One region of the Aeromonas sp. AE23HZ002T15 genome, then DNA from elsewhere that is predicted to be linked to it. Evidence: predicted binding sites of a transcription regulator. Region 1 holds the regulator's gene; the other holds the start of a gene.
The links. Region 1 encodes LexA, which represses DNA repair genes until DNA is damaged. Its sites were predicted from a motif close to ANCTGTNTNNNNANACAGNT; they were not measured.
Positions count from the first base shown of each region.

Region 1 (8,453 bases):
TTGCCCTTGAAGGTGCGGCGGATGAAGAAGGCGCCGCCGTGGCGGAAGATGGGGCCCGCCGGCCAGAAGTTCAGGTTGATGCCCGCCGCGATGTGGGGTGGCACCATGCCCTGGTGATAGATGACGTAGGAGAGCAGCAGGTAGTCCATGTGGCTGCGATGGCAGGGCACGTAGACGATCTCGTGCCCTTCCTGGGCCAGTTGGCGTACCCGCTCGGCGCCGTTGACCGAGAGGCCGCGATAGAGCTTGTTCCAGAGCCAGCCGAGGAAGCTCTCGCCGAGGCGGATCAGCCGGTAGGAGAAGTCGGAGGCGATCTCGTCCATGTAGCCGTGGGCGCGCTTCTGCGCCTTCTCCAGGCTGATGCCCTCGCGCTCGGCCTCTTCCTCTATGGCCTGCTGGATCACGCCGGAGTCCAGCAACTGCTTGAACAGCAGGTTGCGGTTCGGCAGCTTGGGGCCGGTGGCGGCGAGCTGCTGGCGGCTGAAATGGGTGCGCGCCACCCGCGCCAGCTTGTGGGCTATGGCCTCGTCGGTGCCGTGCTTGTCCGCCATGTAGCGTAGGGAGAGGGGCGGGGAGAAGCGCACCAGGTTCTCGCGACCCTTGAGGATCACGATCAGCGCCTTCTTGAGGCGGTTCGGCGCCAGGCTGCTGATGATGTTCCAGCCGGAGGCTTCTTCCCCCTCCCGGCCCGGGCCGCGGCCCCAGAACAGGGTGACGGGGACGACCTGAATATCCAGCGCCGGATCCTGCTTGTGCAGGTCCAGCAGCTGGTGAAACTCTTGCAGGAAGGGCAGCGGCTTGGTGCGCTTGCCAAACAGGGGAGGCGGGCGATCCAGACAGACATAGCGCGGCAGCAGCTGACCACCCAGTTCCAGCGGGGTGAAGGGACCGGGCAGGCCGAGATCCTCGCAGCACTGCTGCAGGGTCATCAGGTCGGTGATCGAGCTGGTTTTCAGGGCATAGACAATGGGTCTGGCCGGGTCCAGGTCCAGTTCCGTAATGGGGTTTTCCGGCAGGCTCTTGTGATTGACCAAGCCGCTGACCGGCCATTGCAGAATGGCTCTGGAAATCTTCTGTCCGATGGACATGGGTGTCTGCTCTCCAAAAAAATGCGGCGTGAGCATAACAAAACACCGCTGGCTTGTCGCCGAGAGGTAGGATGAGTGGCGGCACAGGATCAAGAATGGGTCATTTGTGGCAATAAGTGCGACGGAGGCGGGACAAATATCAGCAACGCCTTGCCTTGGCCCCAGCACTGTATATACTGCCAGTGTGCTGTATAAAAAGACAGGTGCCCATGTTATGAAACCCCTTACTCCCCGCCAGGCTGAAGTGCTGGAGCTTATCAAGGCGAACATGAACGAGACCGGCATGCCGCCGACTCGTGCCGAGATTGCCCAGAAGCTTGGTTTCAAGTCGGCCAATGCGGCCGAGGAACATCTGAAGGCCCTGGCCAAGAAAGGGGTCATCGAGATCATGCCCGGCACCTCCCGCGGCATCCGTCTGCTGCTCGAGGAAGAGGAAGCCCCGGCGGAAGAGAGTGGCCTGCCCCTCATCGGCAAGGTTGCCGCCGGCGAGCCCATACTGGCCCAGGAGCATATCGAGAGCCACTATCAGGTGGATCCCGCCCTTTTCCATCCGCGGGCAGACTTCCTGCTGCGGGTCCAAGGCATGAGCATGAAGAACATCGGCATTATGGACGGGGATCTGCTGGCGGTGCACAAGACCCAGGACGTGCGCAACGGCCAGGTGGTGGTCGCCCGCCTCGATGAGGATGTCACCGTCAAACGCTTCCAGCGCAAGGGCAGCCAGGTGTGGCTGTTGCCGGAGAACGAAGAGCTCTCCCCCATCTCGGTGGATCTCGCCAGCCAGCACCTCACCATAGAGGGCCTGGCGGTCGGCGTTATCCGCAACGCCGACTGGATGTGATGCCGGCAGCCATCAAACGGCCTCCTCAGGGAGGCCGTGTCGTTTCTGTGCCTTTCGTTTCCGTTGCCCCTCCTCCTTCCCGTCATTTTTGTTCTCCTCAGACCACACCACCGCCGCAGGGCCGGCATTTCAGATATATCCTTGGATATGGCTCGCCTCGCGCCGGTGGGCCAAGGGGTCGCCATACCCCGGTTGATAGCCTGAGCGGGCCAGCATAAGGTCGCAGGGATGCAGCACCGATGCCGCTGGGGCGGCGCGGGATAGTAGGGAGAGTCGCTCGGATGTCCCATGACCCGAAGCGGCCCATAGCGTCAGCACGTGATCCTGCGTTGTCCCTGGCAAGGGCGCAGATCGACGTAGCCTGTTGCGCAAGGAGGACAGGTATGGCTTCAAGCTCACCATGGGATCCGGGTCCGGACACGGCCCCCGCATCCTCCATCACCCGCTTCATCAAGGGCAGCCGGATGACGTGGTTCTATGCGCTCTGGGTGTACCACAAGGGGAGCGGCTGGACCATCTGGCTGGGATGTCCCAAGGACAAGATAGTGCGCCTGGTGCGCCTGTTTCGTCGCCATCACGACATCGGCTTGCCGGATGCGCCCTGGACAGCTCCTGTCGTTCCTCTGCATGCCGTCGTCAGGCGTCCCCAGGTGCGGCAGCGGTGGCGGCCCTGAGTGCCCGTCACCCGTTTGTTCCAGGCCCCACCTTGTGTGGGGCTTCTGTTTCTTGGGTGCATTTCAGCCTGGCAGGGGCAAGGACGACCGGTTGCCAGCCCGGATGAGGTCGGGTCTTGCTCGGTATTCAGACCCCGGAGTAGCCAGAAACAGGCACAGGCAGGTTACAATAACCCTTCATTTGGCCCGATCCTCTGGCTGATACCCCTGGCAAGGCTCAATTTTATATGGTCAAACCCCGTTACCCCCTGTTTTTCATGCTGCTGGTGGTTAGCATCATGGTCGTTTATTACTGGACCAGGCCTGCCCAGCCGGAGCAGGCCGACTACTATCCGGCGGGGCGGGACATCAATCCCTTCACCCTGACCGACGGGGATGGCAAGCCCTTTACCCAGACCAGCCTGGTGGGGCACTGGACCTTCCTGTTTCTCGGCTACACCTATTGCCCGGACATCTGCCCGACCACGCTGGCGGAGATGCGCTCCGCCTACCCCGAGCTGAAAAAGATCGCTCCCAGCAGCCAGGTGGTCTTCGTCTCGGCGGATCCCAAGCGCGATGACAGCGCCCGCCTCAAAAACTACACCGCCTTCTTCCAGCCCGAGTTCAAGGCCGTCACCGCCCCCCACAACCACCTGTTCCCCTTCGTGCGCAACCTCGGCCTCGTCTATTCCATCGTGGAGCACGGCAGGGATGAGTACCTGATAGACCACTCCGCCTCCATCGTGCTGACCGACCCGGCGGGCAAGCTGGTGGCCGTGTTCCGTCCCAAGACGGGACCCGGTCTGGTGCCTCAGGTGTCGATGGATGGGATGGTGTCCGACTTTGCCAAGATAGTGCGGCTGGCGGACCAGTGAATCCTCAACCGGTCTTCTGCTCATGCTGATCCCGCCCTGGCTGCGGGACCCCAAGCGTCACCACGCCGTATTTGCCCTGGCCCTGCCCATGGTGTTCTCCAACGTCACCACCCCGCTGCTGGGGCTGGTGGATACCTGGGTGATCGGTCATCTCGGCCAGGCCTGGTTCCTCGGTGGCGTCTCGGTCGGGGCCACCCTCATCAACCTCATCTTCTGGCTGCTGGGCTTCCTGCGCATGTCCACCACAGGCCTGACCGCCCAGGCCCAGGGGGCGGGCAACGCCCAGGGGCAGCTGGATACCCTGGCGCGGGCGCTGGGGTTGGCGATCGCCCTGGGGATGGCGCTGTTGCTGCTGTTGTTGCCCTTCCTGCCGGCTCTCATCGTGTTGAGTGGCGGTTCAACCGAGGTGCAGTTTTACGCCACCGAGTATGTCTCTGTGCGGATCTGGAGCGCCCCGGCGGCCCTGTGCAACCTGGCGATCATGGGCTGGCTGCTGGGCATGCAGGATGCCCGCAGCCCCATGCTGCTGCTCATCTTCAGCAACCTGGTGAACATGGTGCTGGATGCCGCCTTCGTGCTGGGACTGGGCTGGCAGGTGAAAGGGGTGGCGGCGGCCTCCCTGCTGGCCGACTACGGCGCACTGGGGTTGGGGCTCTGGCTGGTGAGCCATCGGCTGCGCCATCTGCCGGCGCAGATCTGGCATGGGGCCTGGCGGCGCTGGTCTCAGTGGTCCGCCCTGCGGCGCCTGCTCGGCCTGAATCGGGATATCTTCATCCGCTCCCTCTGTCTGCAGCTCTGCTTCGCCTTCATGACCCTGCAGGGGGCGAGGCTCGGGGACGTGGCGGTGGCTGCCAATGCGGTGCTGCTCAACTTCCTGATGCTCATCTCCTACGGGCTGGATGGCTTTGCCTACGCGGTGGAGGCCATGGTGGGGCGCGCCATCGGACGGCGGGACAGGCAGGGGCTGCGGGAGGCCATCGCCCTCAACCTGGGCTGGGCCGGACTGATCGCCCTGGGCTTCACCCTGGCGTTTGCCCTGGGGGGCGGGTTGCTCATCGCCCATATCACCGACATCCCGGCGGTGATCGCCGAGGCGAACCGCCAGCTACCCTGGCTGGTGGCCATGCCGCTGCTGGCGGTCTGGTGCTATCTGCTGGATGGGGTCTTCATCGGGGCGACCCGGGCACGGGAGATGCGCAACAGCATGCTGGTGGCGGTGTTCGCCGGTTTCTTCCCCATCTGGTGGCTGTGTCAGGCGTGGGGCGTGGCAGCCCTGTGGGCCGCCATGGCGGCCCTGATGATGGGGCGGGGATTGACCCTGGGTTGGCTGTGCTGGCGCCTCGAGCGCGATGGCCGTCTGCTGGAGCAGGCGAGGCCGGAGCCATCAGCCTGACCGTTCAGCCGACATGAACGGTTAGCCGGGGGCGTTGCGATCGCCTGCCCTGATTGTGGGCACCTGGCACGAGCGGATCAGAGGGCGCCCTGATAATCGAACTGGCGCCAGCTCTCGTAGACGAACACGGAGACAGCGTTGGCCAGGTTCATGCTGCGGCTCTGGGGCAGCATGGGGATGCGCAGGCGCTGCTCGAACGGCAGGCTCTCGATGATCTCCGCCGGCAGGCCGCGACTCTCGGGCCCGAACAGCAGGGCATCCCCCAGGGCGAAGCGGACCGCCGAGTGGGCGGTGCGCCCCTTGGTGGTGCAGGCAAACACCCGGTTGGGGGCCACCGTGGCTAGAAACGCCTCATAGCTTGGCCAACGCTTCACCTCGGCAAACTCGTGGTAGTCGAGCCCGGCCCGTTTCACCCGCTTGTCATCCCACTCGAATCCCAGTGGCTCTATCAGATGCAACCGGTAGCCGGTATTGGCACAGAGACGGATGATGTTGCCGGTGTTGGGGGGGATTTCCGGCTGGTAGAGCACGATGTCGAGCATGGCGGGGTCCTGAGGGACGGGATAAGGGGCGCCAGCATACCCAGCGCCCGCCGTGATGAAAAGGGATTGTCACGCCATGGGCAGGCGTACGGTGATGACCAGGCCGTTCGGCTGATTGTTGCTGGCCCGGATGGTGCCGCCGTGGCGCGCTATGGCCTCGGAGGCGATGGCGAGCCCGAGCCCGGTCCCGCCCGTCTTGGCATTGCGGGCGTCATCCACCCGGAAGAAGGGCAGGAACAGCTGCTCCTGCTGCTCCACCGGCACGCCGGGGCCGTCATCCCGGATGGTCATCACCCACTCCCGCCCTTCCCGATACCAGTCCACCTTGATGAACTCCCGCGCATATTTGAGGGCGTTGCGCAGCGGATTCTCCAGGGCCCGCGCCAGCAGCTCCGGCCACATGCGGATGGACTCCGCCGGCAGGGGCGGCAGCCGCAGCTGCTTGCCGTTCTGGTTGGCCTCGAACATGGCGTCGTCCAGGATGGGCTCCAGCAGATCCGCCAGGGGGAGCACCACGGGGGCCTCCACGTGCTGCTGTACCCGGGAGAGATCCAGCAGATCGCCGATCAGCTTGTCGAGTCGGGCGATCTCGGCCTCGATCCTGGCCAGCTCGCTGCTGTCCCCCTGCTTGCGGCGGATCAGCGCCTGGGCCAGCTGGATGCGGGTGAGGGGGCTACGCAGCTCGTGGGAGATGTCGGAGAGCAGCTGTTTCTGCTTCTGGATCATGCGCTTGAGGGTATCCACCATGTGGCTGACATGATCCGCGAGCTGGCCGATCTCGTCCCGCCGCCCCAGGTTGGGGATCCGGGTCTCCAGCTTGCCCTCCGCCAGCTGGGAGACGGACTGCTGCAACTGCAAGATGGGGCGGGTCAGTCGCCAGGCCAGCAGCAGGCAGAGCGGGGTGCTGACCAGCATGGCGATGCCGAGGATCTGGATGGGGTGATCCAGGATCTGGATGAAGAGGAAGAGGTAGGAGTTCTCGACGTTGAGACCGAAGTAGACGTGGTAGTCCTGGCTGTGATGACGCATCAGGAAGGGGCCGGCGATGGCTCTCTGGTGCTCGCTGCCGAGCATGGGCTTGGCCGGGTTGTCCGAATCCAGCATGAAGCGGATGACGAACTTGCTGAGGCGGGTGGTGGACTGCATCTGACCCTTGGCGTCCCGCAGGTAGACGTTGTCCACCGGCAGCAGGCCGGCGGCATTGATGGCCTGCATCAGGTCGAAGTCCTGGCTCGGCGCAGCTCCCGCCTGCAGCGCCCGCAGGTTGTTGTTCATCCGGGTCACTTCGTGTTCGGGCAGGGGGATGATGTTGCGGGGATCCAGGGTGGGCAATATGACCACGGCGGCCAGCAAGACCAGCAGCATGAACCAGAACCAGAGGAAGATCTGGGTGGAGAGTCCGCCAAAGGATCGAATGGCAGTCATGCCTGCTCCAGCCAGAGATAGCCGCGACCACGCACCGTCTTGAAGCGGGGCTGGCCATCGGCCCGCTCCGGCAACTTCTTGCGCAGGTTGCTCAGGTGCATGTCGATGGCCCGATCGAAGGGCTCGAGCTTCTTGCCGAGCACCTGTTCGGACAGCAGATTTTTGCTGACGATCTGGCCAGGGCTGCGCAGCAGGCACTCCAGCAGGCCGAACTCGGTGGCGGTGAGCTCCAGCAGCTCATCGTTGCAACGGGCCTGTTGCAGGCCGGGCTGCAGCACCAGATCCATGAATCTCAGCTCATCCGAGGCGCCGCGCTGGGGGGGCGTGCTCTGGGTGCGGCGCAGTATGGCCCGCACCCGGGCCAGCAGCTCGCGATCGTCGAACGGCTTGGCCAGGTAGTCGTCGGCGCCGGCCTCCAGCCCGTTGACTCTGTCCTGGCTGTCGCCACGAGCGGTCAGCATCAGGACCGGGGTCTCGTAGCGCTTGCGCAGCCGGGTCAGCATGGCGAAACCGTTGAGCCTCGGCATCATCACATCCAGCAACACCAGATCGAACCGCTGCTCGGCCAGCCGCTGCAGACCCTCTTCCCCGTCCTCGGCCACCGTCACCTCGAACCCTTCCAAGGTGAGGATCTCGGTCAGCAACTGGGTCAGCTCGAGATCGTCGTCGACCAGGAGTATTTTGTTCATCTGGAGTCACTCCGTTGATTTTGAACGTCAAACTGACGTTCCGGTCAGGGTATAATAGGTTTTTACGCGCCAGAGGAAAGCCGGTTTTGAGCCATCAACAATATTCTCGCTGGGTCACCCTGGCCAGCATGGCGGCGGTCACCGTCGCGACCCTGCTGATCATCGGCAAGCTGGTCGCCTGGCTGATGACGGACTCCTCCAGCCTGCTGGCGTCGCTCACCGACTCCTTCATGGACGTGAGCGCCTCCCTCATCAACCTGTTCGCCATTCGCTACGCCCTGGTGCCGGCGGATGACGAGCATCGCTTCGGCCACGGCAAGGCGGAGTCCCTGGCGGGGCTCATCCAGTCGGCCTTCATCTCGGGCTCGGCCCTGCTGCTGATGATGCACGGCATCTCTTCCCTGCTCAATCAGGCACCGGTGCAGCGGCTGGAGGCCGGTCTCTGGGTCAGCGGCGGTTCCATCCTGCTGACCCTGCTCTTGGTCAGCTTCCAGCGCTGGGTGGTGCAACGCACCCAGAGCGTGGCCATCAAGGCCGACATGCTGCACTACCGCTCCGATCTGCTGCTCAACGCCGGCGTCTTGCTGGCCCTGGTGCTGGCGGGGCAGGGGTGGTACTGGGCCGACGGTCTGTTTGCCATCCTGATCGGGCTGTTCCTGGTGTGGGGGGCCGCCCAGATCGGCTACGAATCGGTGCAGGCCCTGCTCGATCGTCAGTTGCCAGCGGAAGAACAAGCGAGAATAATGACCCTCTGCTGCGCCGTAGAAGGGGTGCATGGTGTTCACGATCTGCGTACCCGCCAATCCGGGCCGACCCGCTTCGCACAACTGCATCTGGAACTGGATGATCAGCTGCCCCTGGTCAAGGCTCATCAGATAGCCGACGAGGCTGAACTGGCGGTACGCCAGGCGTTTGAGCGAATGGATGTGATCATTCACATGGACCCC
Region 1 is NZ_CM201342.1:2,430,582-2,439,034, reverse strand. It holds gene plsB (glycerol-3-phosphate 1-O-acyltransferase PlsB) at 1-1,088, opposite strand, end outside; gene lexA (transcriptional repressor LexA) at 1,303-1,929, shown strand; gene ACT5M9_RS11350 (hypothetical protein) at 2,313-2,603, shown strand; gene ACT5M9_RS11345 (SCO family protein) at 2,831-3,457, shown strand; gene ACT5M9_RS11340 (MATE family efflux transporter) at 3,480-4,850, shown strand; gene trmL (tRNA (uridine(34)/cytosine(34)/5-carboxymethylaminomethyluridine(34)-2'-O)-methyltransferase TrmL) at 4,928-5,392, opposite strand; gene ACT5M9_RS11330 (ATP-binding protein) at 5,462-6,817, opposite strand; gene ACT5M9_RS11325 (response regulator) at 6,814-7,506, opposite strand; gene fieF (cation efflux pump FieF) at 7,593-8,453, shown strand, end outside.

Region 2 (8,453 bases), 660 kb from region 1:
CCGCCGGGCCTGCGACGGCGGCGATGACGGGCTTGGGAAAATCGGCGAAGGCGTGGAGGAACAGCAGGATGGGATCGTCGGGATCCAGGCTCTCCTTGCCCATAAAGTCGGCCAGATCGTTGCCGGCGGTGAAGCACTCCGCCTGGCCCTGCAACAGCACCACGTGCACGCTCTCATCCTGGCTCGCCTGTTGCAATGCGGCGGTGAGGGCCTGATACATCTGGGTGTTGAGGGCGTTGCGTTTGTCTGGCCGGTTGAGGGTCAGGGTGAGCAAGCCATCCTGCTGCTCGACCAGAATAGTGGGGGCCATGTCTGAATCCTTGTCATTTGAAGCTGCCAAAAGCCAGCCAGGGGGGTAAGCTTTCCATCGTTTAACAACATCATAAAAGGATTCAAACCATGTTTAAACGTGCGTTTTACTCCATGCTGACCCTGCTTTTGGCGACTCCCGCCCTGGCCAAGGTGGAGGCCGTCGATGGCTATGTGCGCCTGTTGCCCCCTGGCTCCCCCAACACGGCGGCCTTCATGGTGCTCAAGAACGACGGCGACAAGCCGGTGACCCTGACCGCCGTATCCTCCCCCGAGGCCGCGCGAGCCGAGCTGCACACCCATCTGCACGAGAACGGGGTGATGAAGATGCGCCAGGTGGATGGCATCCAGATCCCCGCGAAGGGGGAGGTGGCCCTCAAGCCCGGCAGCTTCCACGTCATGCTATTTGAGGTGAGGGAACTCGCCCAGGGCACCCCCTTCCCCCTGACCCTGACTCTGGACGATGGCCAGACCCTCAGCCTGAGCCTGCCGGTGAAGCCGGTCGAGCCGATGAAAGGCATGCAGCACTGACATCGGCCCGGACATTAATGGACGCTGGTTCAGCTTTTTACTCTAGGTATTCCTTGCGCTCTGGGTAAAATGATGGCCTTTCCAGTCCATAAGGGAGTTATATGATGAAGAAGACCTTGATTGCCGGCAGCCTGCTTGCCCTGTTCAGCCACGCCGCCATGGCCGCCGACGACTGGCGCTTCGCGGCGGGTGCCGACCTGTGGAACGCCCAGGGCAGCGGCCAGATCAACGGTGACGGAGCCGATGGCAGCTATGACGACAACTACAACTGGAACGGCTACCTGCAACTGGAGCACGGCATCTTCCTGCTGCCCAACGCCAAGTTCGAAATGTCCGATCTCAGCAGCAGCGGCGGTTCCTTCAACAACGATCTGCTGGCCTACGACCTGACCCTCTACTATCGCCTGATGAACAACGACCTGTTCCAGCTCGATCTGGGTCTGACCGGCCGCCGTTACGACGGTGACTTCAACACCCAGCACTACTCCTATGACAAGGATGTGCTGATGGCCTACACCGGTGGCGAGATCCGCATTCCGGGTACCGGCTTCGCGGCCTTCGGCGATCTGCGTGTGCAGGATGCGGACAACTATGACTACCGTCTGGGCGGCTCCTACAAGTTTGCCTCCGTGCCGCTCAAGCTGCGTGCCGGCTGGCGTGAAGTGGACATGGACTTCGACAAGGTCGATCAGAAGGTCGATGGCTGGTTCATCGGCGGTGAATTCACTTTCTGATCTGAGTATTCAGATCTGATCCGGGAGGGATGATGGGCCACATCATAGTGACAGGCGCAGGCTCCGGCCTCGGACGCGCGCTGACAATCGGACTGGTAGCGCGCGGCCACAGTGTTGCCATGATGGGGCGCCGTTACCACAAGCTGCAGGAGCAGGAACAGCTGCTCGGCAAGGCCGTGGTCGGCATCGCCGCCGATCTCGCTCACCACGAGGAGGTGGAGATGGCCTTCTCGGCCGCCGTGGCCTGGGGCGGTCTGCCGGATCTGGTGATCCACTGCGCCGGGGTGGGGGAGTTCGGCCCGGTCGGGGTCTATACCGCCGAGCAGGTGCGCCGGGTGGTGGAGAGCAACCTGGTCTCCACCATCCTGGTGGCCCAGCAGACGGTGCGTCTCATCGGCGAGAAGGGGGGCGTGCTGGCCAATGTGCTCTCCTCCGCGGCCCAGGCCGGCAAGGCCAACGAGAGCCTCTATTGCGCCTCCAAGTGGGGGATGCGAGGCTTTCTGGAGTCCCTGCGAGCCGAGCTCAAGGGCTCCCCCCTGAGGCTGGTGAACCTCTATCCGAGCGGGATCCGCAGCGAATTCTGGGATAACTCGGATCACGTGGACCCGAGCCGCTTCATGACGCCGGAGGATGCCGCCGCCTACATGCTGGATGCCCTGGAGGCGCGCAGCAGTTGCCACGTGACGGACCTCTTCATCGGACGCAACGACTGAGCCTTATCACTCTTGTAGCAGTGATCGCTGCCCGGAAAACAAAAAGCGCGCCTATTGGCGCGCTTTTTTCATTCATATGCAGTGGTAAATACTATCTGGTTTGCTTGTCTTTACGCCGGGCCATGACGATGCATGTCGGCACATATTATTTCCGCGTCACATATTCCCGCAGGAAGGATGGGATCACCTGTTTTGGCTTCTTGCCCAGGGTCAGCAGCCATTCAAAATCCGGGTCGATAATGCCATGCCGACACGCCAACTCTTCCAACAAGGCGAGCCAGAGGTGGGCCGTCACCTCGGCATCCGCCAGGGCGCGGTGAAACACCCCGTCATTGGGCAGGCGCTTGTATTGCACCAGGGTGCCCAGCTTGTGATCCGGGGCATCGGGAAACAGACGCCTCGACAGCAGCAGGGAGCAGGCGAACTGCCCGCGGTATCGCGCCGGCAGCCGCTCTACTTCCGCGTCCAGAAAGCGCTTGTCGAAGGAGGCGTTGTGGGCGACCAGATTGTCATCACCGATAAAGTCGACGAAATCCGCCATCACCTCGTTGCAGGGGGGAGCCTGTTTCAGCATGGCGTTGCTGATCCCGGTGTATTGCTCGATGAAGCTGCTGACGTTGAAGCCTGGATTCATCAGCGCCGAGAAACGCTCGCTGATCTGGCCATCCTTGATCCTGACGGCGCCGATCTCGATGGCTCTATCCCCTTGTCCGGGTGAGAGCCCTGTGGTCTCGAAGTCGAGTACGACAACGGTATTGGCTGAGGCGATGGACATAATTTCTCGGGCAAGCTGGGTAAAGAGCGCCAGTCTAGGAAATCAGCCGTACCGTGTACAGCGCGATGTCTCTCAACATCAGAGCCGCATGACTGTGAGTCATGGAGGAGAGAGGTGCATATAAAAAGCCCCGAGTACCGTGACACTCGGGGCTTCCTTACGAACAGCGAAAGGCTGAGTTAATGGGCGCTATCAGCGACCCAGCTTGCCCTTGAGCTGTGCGATGATGTCGCCAATGGGCACTTCCTGCTTCTCGCCGGTGCGGCGGCACTTGTACTCCACCACGCCGTTGTCCAGACCGCGGTCGCCGATAACGATGGCGTGGGGAACCCCCAGCAGCTCCATGTCGGCGAACATCACGCCCGGGCGCTCCTTGCGGTCATCGAACAGCACGTCCACACCGGCGGCTTTGAGCTCGGCGTAGAACTGCTCGGCCTGCTCGGCGACGCGCTCGGACTTGTGCATGTTCATCGGCACGATGGCCACTTCGAACGGGGCGATGGCTTCCGGCCAGATGATGCCGTACTGGTCGTTGTTCTGCTCGATGGCGGCGGCCACCAGGCGGGAAACACCTATGCCGTAGCAACCCATCTCCATGGTGACGGACTTGCCGCCCTCGTTCAGCACGTTCGCCTTCATGGCTTCGGAGTACTTGGTGCCGAGCTGGAAGATGTGGCCCACTTCGATGCCGCGCTTGAGCAGCAGCTTGCCCTGGCCGCAGGGGCTGGGGTCGCCTTCCACCACGTTGCGCAGATCGGCCACTTCGTAAGAAGCGATGTCCCGATCCCAGTTCGCGCCGGTCAGGTGGAAGCCGGTCTCGTTGGCGCCACAGACGAAGTCAGCCAGGTGAGCGGCGCTGCGATCGGCGATGATGCGACCGGTGAAGCCGACCGGGCCGATGGAGCCGGCGTCACAGCCGGCGGCGGCTTTGATCTGCTCGTCGTTGGCGAAGGTCAGCGGGTTGGCGACGCCAGCCAGCTTCTCGGCTTTGATCTCGTTCAGTTCGTGATCGCCACGCAGTACCAGGGCGATGACCGCCTGCTTGCCGTGCTCGTCCGCCTCGCCCAGCACCAGCAGGGTCTTGGCGATGGTGGTCGGAGCCACGGAGAGGAAGGCGGCGACCTCGTCGATGGTGTGGACACCCGGGGTGGCGACCTTGGTCAGGGCGGCTGTGGCGGCAGCGCGCTCACCGGCCGGCGCCAGCGCCTCGGCCATCTCGATGTTGGCGGCGTAGTCTGAGGTGTCGGAGAAGGCGATCAGATCTTCACCGCTCTCGGCCAGCACCTGGAACTCGTGGGAGCCGGTACCCCCGATGGAGCCGGTATCGGCCTGCACCGGACGGAAGTTCAGGCCCATGCGGGTGAAGGCGGCGCAGTAGGCGGCGTGCATCTTCTCGTAGGTCTCGACCAGAGATTCCTTGTTGATGTGGAAGGAGTAGGCATCCTTCATCAGGAACTCGCGGCCGCGCATCACGCCGAAGCGGGGGCGGACTTCGTCGCGGAACTTGGTCTGGATCTGGTAGAGGTTCAGGGGCAGCTGCTTGTAGCTGTTCACCTCGTAACGGATCAGGGCGGTGATCACCTCTTCGTGGGTCGGGCCCAGCACGAAGGGACGGTTGTGGCGGTCGGTCAGACGGCACAGCTCGGGGCCGTAGTCGTCCCAGCGGCCGGACTCCTGCCACAGCTCGGCCGGTTGTACCACCGGCATGGAGACTTCGATGGCACCAGCTCTGTTCATCTCTTCGCGAACTATGTTCTCGATCTTCTTCAGGACCCGCAGGCCGGACGGCAACCAGGCATACATGCCGGAGGCCAGTTTGCGGATCATGCCGGCGCGAAGCATCAGCTGATGGCTGACGACTTCCGCATCGGAGGGGGTTTCCTTGAGAGTGGAGAGCAGGTATTGGCTGGTACGCATCGCGGTAGACCTTAGCTAGTTCGGGCGACTTGGCCCTGGAAAATTGCAAGTGCGGAATTTTAACAGGCCGAGGCGCGCGGCCCAAGGGCTAAATTAGGTGTTGGGGGTGGGGAGCCTGGTCGGCGGGGGAGAGGCCGGGCGGATGCGGGTGAGAGAGGTGAAAGAGAGGAACGAAGAGGGGGCGGCTGGGCGACCCCCTCCTCAGGGATCAACCCAGGTAGTCGATCAGGATCTTGGACACCTTGCCATCCAGGCCGTTGTGATAATGGCTGGTGACGACCACGTTGCCGCCGTCCAGGTTGGCGCTGCTGTTGAAGCTGCCGACCACGACTGTGTCGGTAATGGGTCCCTTGATCAGGATCTGGGCCCAGTCATCGTCGGTACTGGCCGAGGGGCTGTCGTAGACCTTGATGAGGGTGATGCCGGGGATGCCCTCCAGCTTCAGGGAGCGGGCCTCATCATTGCTGAAGCCCTGATCGCCACTCTTGCAGTCGATGTTGTAGCTGACTCCGCCGCTCAGGGTGTTGCCGACCTGATCCTGAGTGGCGCCATTGCCTTCCCAAAAGCTGATCCGTCCTTTAGCCATCTTGCTGTCCTTACGCGCTCAGGCGCGTGATAGAGGTGAGGGAAACCAAATTTAGATTCCATATGGATCTCTTTGGCTGATTGAGACTAGCCAGCCAGCAAGATATCGCCAGTCCCGTCAGCGGGTTTTTTCTTTATCACGCTGAATTCAAACAGATTAAAAATGTCGCCCTGCAGAGATGTGTTTGATGTATCGGGTAAGAAACTCAAAAGAGCCCCTTTTGTCGGCCGGCTGACAACCTCGGAGGAGAGGGGGCATCGTGCGGGGTGACCACCTCCCTATGCTGGATACTTATCCAGTTATTCTTTATGCTATGGCCCAATTCATACAGAGTCTGCGTGGCGAGGAAGAGAACATGATCGGTCGCTTGAGAGGCGTCATCATCGAGAAACAACCCCCTGAGGTGTTGCTGGAGGTCGGCGGTGTGGGCTACGAGGTCCACATGCCCATGAGCTGCTTCTACGATCTGCCGGATCTTGGCAAGGAAGCGGTCATTCACACCCACTTCGTTGTGCGCGAAGACGCCCAGCTGCTCTATGGCTTCAACCACAAGCAGGAGCGGGCGCTGTTTCGCGAGCTGATCAAGACCAACGGGGTCGGCCCCAAGCTGGCGCTGGCCATCCTCTCCGGCATGACCGCCACCCAGTTCGTGATGAGTGTCGAGCGCGAGGAGATCAGCTCCCTGGTGAAACTGCCCGGTGTGGGCAAGAAGACCGCCGAGCGCCTGGTGGTGGAGATGAAAGACCGCCTCAAGGGCTGGGTCAGCCACGATCTCTTCTCCCCCGCCGCCATCAGTCTGCCCGAGAAAGAGAGCGGGCTGCGCGCGCCGGATTCCAGCGAGGAGGCGGCCAGCGCCCTGGTGGCACTCGGCTACAAGCCCCAGCAGGCCAGCCAGATCGTTGCCAAGGTGGCGAAAGAGGGCATGTCGGTCGAGGCCATCATCCGTGAATCCTTGCGTAGTCTGGTGTAAGGATGACGATGTATAACGCAAAGCCTTTGGCCATGGCGGTGCAGCCAAGTGAGGTAGTACATGATTGAAGCGGATCGTCTGATATCGGCGGGAGAATCCCGCGAGGATGCGGTCATCGACCGGGCCATCCGCCCCAAGAAGCTGGCGGATTACACCGGCCAGGATCACGTCTGCGGCCAGATGGAGATCTTCATCGAAGCCGCCCGCCAGCGTGGGGAGGCCCTGGATCACCTGCTGATCTTCGGCCCGCCCGGTCTCGGCAAGACCACACTCGCGAACATCGTGGCCAATGAGATGGAGGTCAACATCAAGACCACCTCGGGCCCTGTGCTGGAGAAGGCCGGGGATCTGGCGGCCCTGCTCACCAACCTCGAACCCCACGATGTGCTCTTCATCGACGAGATCCACCGCCTCAGCCCCGTGGTGGAGGAGGTGCTCTATCCGGCCATGGAGGATTACCAGCTCGACATCATGATAGGGGAGGGGCCAGCCGCCCGCTCCATCAAGCTCGATCTCCCCCCCTTCACCCTGATCGGCGCCACCACCCGGGCCGGGTCGCTGACCAGCCCGCTACGGGACCGCTTCGGCATCGTCCAGCGGCTGGAGTTCTACAACGTCAAGGATCTCACCGACATAGTCGCCCGCAGCGCCCGCTGCCTCGGGCTCGAGATGTCGGATGACGGTGCGCTGGAGGTGGCTCGCCGCTCCCGCGGTACGCCACGTATTGCTAACCGTTTGTTAAGACGGGTGCGGGATTTCGCCCAGGTGAAATCCGATGGGCGGATTGATGGACCCATTGCAGCCCGCGCCATGGACATGCTGGACGTGGATAACGAAGGCTTCGACTTCATGGACCGCAAGCTATTGTTGGCCGTCATCGACAAGTTTATGGGGGGGCCGGTTGGCCTCGACAACCTGGCCGCGGCCATTGGGGAAGAGAAGGACACCATCGAAGATGTGCTGGAGCCCTACCTCATCCAGCAGGGCTATCTGCAGCGTACCCCCAGGGGGCGGCTGGCGACCGCGAGGGCCTATGCCCACTTCGGCCTGCAGCGACCGCCGGAAGCATAGAAATATCTGATTGAATGAAAAACCGCCTCCAGGGGCGGTTTTTTACTATTCTGACAAAATTCCCGGGCCAAAAAAAAGCCCACGGCGGATGCGGTGGGCAAAGACAATTCAGGATGGATGTTCACAGACAGTGAGTGCGTCTGGAGAGCGGTCAGGAAAACACGAAGAGAGCCGTCGCGAGGCCTCAGAGTCGGTTCATTTGATAGAGCTGAACGAACGAAAGCTTGTAGTAACGAATGGTCTTGGCAACAAACTTTTTCATCATTAATCCCAACAAACAGGTTCGAAATGTTCATCGAATACGTACCGGGAACCCAGTATGACCAGCCTGTATCCAGAGGTGTGCCCTCACTGCGAGGCGCATTGTAGGAGCACTCGACGGACCGGACAAACAAGAAAATTTGCCACCATCGGATTAGATTAAGTAATCTTTATGTGGCGGTGTGAAATAAGCATAAACATGTGTTTTTACTGGTTTTAAATTGCAATCAAGGACTGGGCTTCAGTTTAGGAAATACAGGGTTGAAGGATGGCGAAGCATTATTTGTTTAACAGAATTGAAACTATTTCGTTATGTATTAAAATTGATTTAAATCAAACATTTATGTGTTGCGTTGTTTTGTGATGTGGCTCCCATAATTAAGGCTTTCATCCCGATAAGTTGCCCTGAAAAGGCATGTATTGGTGATGGTTTTACATTGATTTCAATCAAATAAAGGTGATATAAAACAGCGGTCATTATAGGCGGGAATAGAATTGCAGTTAATGTTTACCAGATGTTAAACATTAGCTTTTTTTGTTCTTGTATATTGCCTTGTTGTTAATGTGGTTGCAGTCGAATCCGGTC
Region 2 is NZ_CM201342.1:1,769,129-1,777,581, reverse strand. It holds gene ACT5M9_RS08150 (enoyl-CoA hydratase) at 1-310, opposite strand, end outside; gene ACT5M9_RS08145 (copper chaperone PCu(A)C) at 400-840, shown strand; gene ACT5M9_RS08140 (TIGR04219 family outer membrane beta-barrel protein) at 945-1,574, shown strand; gene ACT5M9_RS08135 (SDR family oxidoreductase) at 1,607-2,287, shown strand; gene ACT5M9_RS08130 (3'-5' exonuclease) at 2,433-3,062, opposite strand; gene ACT5M9_RS08125 (proline--tRNA ligase) at 3,255-4,979, opposite strand; gene ACT5M9_RS08120 (hypothetical protein) at 5,188-5,565, opposite strand; gene ruvA (Holliday junction branch migration protein RuvA) at 5,921-6,535, shown strand; gene ruvB (Holliday junction branch migration DNA helicase RuvB) at 6,596-7,606, shown strand.
Region 2: a site for LexA is predicted at 5,847-5,866, ahead of ruvA (Holliday junction branch migration protein RuvA). Genes of this name have one in related genera too.